Regions from separate parts of the Ewingella sp. S1.OA.A_B6 genome, predicted to be linked through region 2. Evidence: predicted binding sites of a transcription regulator. Region 2 holds the regulator's gene; the other holds the start of a gene.
The links. Region 2 encodes LexA, which represses DNA repair genes until DNA is damaged. Its sites were predicted from a motif close to TNCTGTATGTACATACAGNA; they were not measured.
Positions count from the first base shown of each region.

Region 1: rmuC (DNA recombination protein RmuC) is a predicted target of LexA. The motif match lies at 875-894, and genes of this name have one in related genera.

Region 1 is NZ_JBLJFK010000010.1:18,028-20,234, reverse strand. Features, by position in the region: gene ACMV8I_RS16370 (tyrosine-protein phosphatase) at 1-177, shown strand, start outside; gene ACMV8I_RS16365 (DedA family protein) at 253-780, shown strand; gene rmuC (DNA recombination protein RmuC) at 938-2,207, shown strand, end outside.
Region 2 is NZ_JBLJFK010000005.1:28,758-30,964, forward strand. Features, by position in the region: gene plsB (glycerol-3-phosphate 1-O-acyltransferase PlsB) at 1-78, opposite strand, end outside; gene ACMV8I_RS12510 (diacylglycerol kinase) at 303-671, shown strand; gene lexA (transcriptional repressor LexA) at 790-1,398, shown strand; gene ACMV8I_RS12520 (CsbD family protein) at 1,639-1,848, shown strand; gene zur (zinc uptake transcriptional repressor Zur) at 2,013-2,207, opposite strand, start outside.

The sequences.
Region 1 (2,207 bases), on a different contig from region 2:
CTCACCCCAAAAGCGCTGGCTAAATTTGCCTATGTTCTTTCTGTGCGCGAAGCGTTTATCGAAACTGCGCTAAAATCTATCGATGATTTGTACGGCTCCACCGATCTGTGGCTTGAAAAAGAGTACGGGTTGACAGCTGAGCAGCGTGGGAATCTGCGTGACCGTTATCTTGAGTAGCTCCGGATATCAAATCTCCACCCCTTTGATTAGCCAGCACGACTGGTTCTAAAGTACGTATTACGAGGAAGACTTTTGACCGTTAATGAAATTATTCACCTCACCACTGAGTTTGTGCGTGCGCATGAGGGCTGGGCTGTGCCGATTGTTTTTTTTCTGGCATTCGGTGAATCACTGGCATTTCTCTCTCTGCTGCTTCCCGCCACGGTGATTTTACTGGGCCTTGGGGCATTAATAGGTGAAAGCGGCATTTCTTTCTGGCCTATCTGGGCGGCGGCCGCGGCGGGTGCCTTCATCGGTGACTGGGTTTCTTACTGGGTTGGCGCACATTTCCAGGACCGGGTCGGTAATTTTTGGCCGCTTTCAAAGCATCCGCAGATGCTGGAACGCGGACATGCTTTCTTTGATAAATGGGGCATGGCCGGCGCCTTTATTGGTCGTTTCTTTGGCCCCCTTCGTGCCGTTGTACCTTTGGTTGCGGGCATTTGCGGTATGCCACAGCGTTATTTCCAAATAGCCAACTTTTCTTCTGCCTTGATATGGGCATTTGGGGTTCTGGCACCTGGCGCTTTTGGTATTCAATGGCTGAGCCGCTGGTTTTAATTTTGTGGTGATAAAAAATTTTGCACAAGAGGGCTGTGGGTGAGAAATCACGTCTTGCGAGACGTCTCGCAAAGTGCCAGAACGCCTTAAAATTGGCTGGACATCCATACAGCATCACATTACCGTGACCGCAATAATTGACTGAAATGGAGACTCCGTGGACCTCAGTATCCTATACCTGATGGGCGGCGGTTTGGCTGGCTTATTGTTGGGATGGCTTATTGTCAGCCTGCGCCAGCAGCGGCATCAGAGCGAGCATGAAACGCAGCACCGGTTGTTACAGCAGGCGCTGGAGCAGCAGAAAACGGAAAACGACGGACTGAAGGCAGAGCGCCAGCAGGCGCAGCAGCATATCCGTCAGGCCGAACTGGATCTGCGCAATTTACACAGTGAGCTGGCGGGCAACCGTGAAAAACTACAGGGCCTGGCGCATTGGCAGAGTGAGTGCGAACAGCTGAATCAGGAGTTGCGCGCCCAGCGTGAAATCAACAGCGCACAGGAAGCTGAACTGCGCGAAGTCGCAACCCGTCTCGATGAAACCCGTATGGCGGCCGAAGAAAAACAGCGACTGTTGATCAACAGTGAACAGCGGTTGACCAGCCAGTTTGAAAATCTGGCTAACCGGATTTTCGAGCACAACGGGCGCATGGCCGATGAGCAAAATAAACAAAGTCTGGATAAGTTATTGTTGCCACTGCGTGAACAGCTGGATGGTTTTCGCCGCCAGGTGCAGGACAGCTTTGGCCAGGAAGCGCGTGAACGGCATACTTTATCCCATGAAATTCGCAATCTTCAGCAATTGAACGAACAGATGGCGCGTGAAGCGATCAATCTCACCAAGGCGCTTAAAGGCGATAACAAAACTCAGGGTAACTGGGGGGAGGTTGTATTAAGCCGGGTTCTTGAAGCCTCCGGGCTGCGTGAGGGGCACGAATATCAAACTCAGGTCAGTGTGCAGGTTGATACCAATAGCCGCATGCAACCTGATGTTGTGGTAAGGCTGCCGCAAAATAAAGACGTTGTAATCGATGCCAAAATGACGCTGGTGGCTTACGAGCGCTATTTTAATAGCCAGGATGATACTGAGCGTGAGATCGCGTTGAACGAACATATTACGTCTGTTCGTGGTCATATTCGTCTACTGGGACGTAAAGATTATCAACAGTTACCTGGTCTACGCAGTCTCGACTATGTGCTGATGTTCATTCCGGTTGAACCCGCTTTTATGTTGGCTATCGACCGTGAGCCCGAATTGATAAGCGAAGCGCTTAAACACAATATTATGTTGGTCAGCCCGACGACCTTACTCGTGGCATTAAGAACCATAAGTAACCTGTGGCGCTATGAACATCAAAGTCAAAACGCCAAGCGTATCGCTGACCGGGCCGCGCGGCTCTATGATAAACTGCGCTTGTTCGTTGATGATA
Region 2 (2,207 bases):
CGGAATGACCTTGCTCTTTACCAGCAATTTTAGCGGTAAATTCAATAAGGTATAATAAAGTCTACGCCAACCTGACATAAAAACGTGAAGCCTCTTTGTTAGCAATTCGTCGCAAGGATACCAGAAAGTGAGTATGGGGTCTGTGGTGATACTCTATAATCCCCAAGCTGCCGCTGTGTTGGTTCGCTCATCTAAATGACTTCCTGGTAAGCTTATAGGGAGTCATTCCGTTGCCTCTCTGCTGCAACCTGGAAGCTTTTAAGTATAAAATGCCGCAACCTTTCCGTTAAGACGAATAACACATGAAAAATGAATCTACCGGGTTTACCCGTATCGTGAAGGCCGCAGGCTTTTCGCTCAAAGGTTTAAGCTCGGCATGGAAAAACGAAGCGGCTTTTCGCCAGGAAGTGATCGGCGTGTTTCCCTTCATCATATTGTCATTTTTCCTTGATGTAACCAGCGTTGAACGCATCCTTCTAGTGGGAGTTCTGGGGCTGGTGATCATCGTCGAATTATTAAATAGCGCCGTGGAATGTGCTATTGACCGTATCGGCCCCGAATTTCACGTGCTGTCGGGGCGCGCCAAAGACATTGGCTCTGCGGCAGTTTTGCTGACTATTATACTGGCGGTTTTCACCTGGGTCAGCGTGTTTTGGCCGCATTGGTTCTAAATTGGAATAAAGATTCCATATTTCACCTTAGCATCTGTTTTTATTCACTCTTAGGTTTTCATTCAGAGAGTACCTGTATATACTCACAGCAATACTGTATAAACAATCAGGGGGCGGGATGAAAGCTTTAACAGTCAGACAACAAGAGGTTTACGACCTCATTCGCGATCATATCGCCACCACAGGTATGCCACCAACCCGTGCTGAGATCGCCGCTCGTCTGGGTTTTCGCTCACCAAATGCAGCGGAAGAGCATCTTAAAGCACTGCAACGCAAAGGCGTCATTGAGATTGTTTCCGGTGCGTCGCGTGGTATTCGCCTGTTAATGGAAGAAGAAGAAGGTTTGCCATTAATTGGTCGCGTTGCCGCCGGTGAACCTCTGCTGGCACAGCAACATATTGAAGGGCATTATCAGGTCGATCCCGCAATGTTTAAACCAAGTGCTGATTTCCTGCTGCGCGTTAGCGGTATGTCGATGCGCGACATTGGTATTCTCGACGGTGATTTACTGGCGGTGCATAAAACGCAGGACGTGCGAAATGGTCAGGTTGTTGTCGCACGTATTGACGATGAAGTGACTGTTAAACGTCTGAAAAAGCAGGGCAGCATTGTCCAGCTTCTGCCCGAAAACAGCGATTTTGAGCCTATAGTTGTTGATCTACGGGAGCAGAGCTTCAGCATTGAAGGCCTTGCCGTCGGCGTTATCCGTAACGGTGACTGGATCTAATATGCACGGCTAGTATCCATCTCTAATTTCAGTCGGCGGTAAACTATTTTCCTCTACCGCCGCAGAGTAAATCTTTAGTTGTTATCGTTACTTACCACTCAGGAATAATCCTAATCATGGTGGGTATCGCTGTTATCTGACGTAAAAGCCAAATTATCAACTACTCTTATTCATGTGGTAAGCACTTAACGTGTTCAACAAAGCACGACAACCTAACCCAAGGTAATAGGAGAACTTGTTATGAATAAGGACCAAACCGAAGGTAACTGGAAGCAGTTTAAAGGCAAAGTGAAAGAAAAATGGGGCAAGCTGACTGATGATGACCTGACGGTGGTGGAAGGGAAACGTGATCAGTTGGTTGGTAAAATCCAGGAGCGTTACGGCTATCGGAAAGAAGAAGCCGAGAAAGAACTCAAGTCCTGGGAAACAGATAATAAATATCACTGGTAAGTCGCAATTCCCCTTGCGCATTAGTTATGTATCAGTGATGCATCCTGAGAAATATGCTGCTCCTACCCGGGAATGCATTCAGGATTGATGGTACAGGGACGTACCCACCTTAATTGCTCAGTGCCCGCGCTATTTCAAATACCCATCTTTTAAGCATCAATACATTAGCGTTTTTTAGTCACGATACTGTGGTCATGTTCGCAGTGATCTTGGCTGTTGCATTGCTCAACAACGCTACACTCGCCGCACATGCCGTGGGCTTCAACTACGGAATGGCGCAGCTCAAACCCTGAGTCCGCGGCCAGTTTTGCCAGCCGCTCTTCGATGCCATCCGTTGTTTTCTCAGTCACCAACCCGCA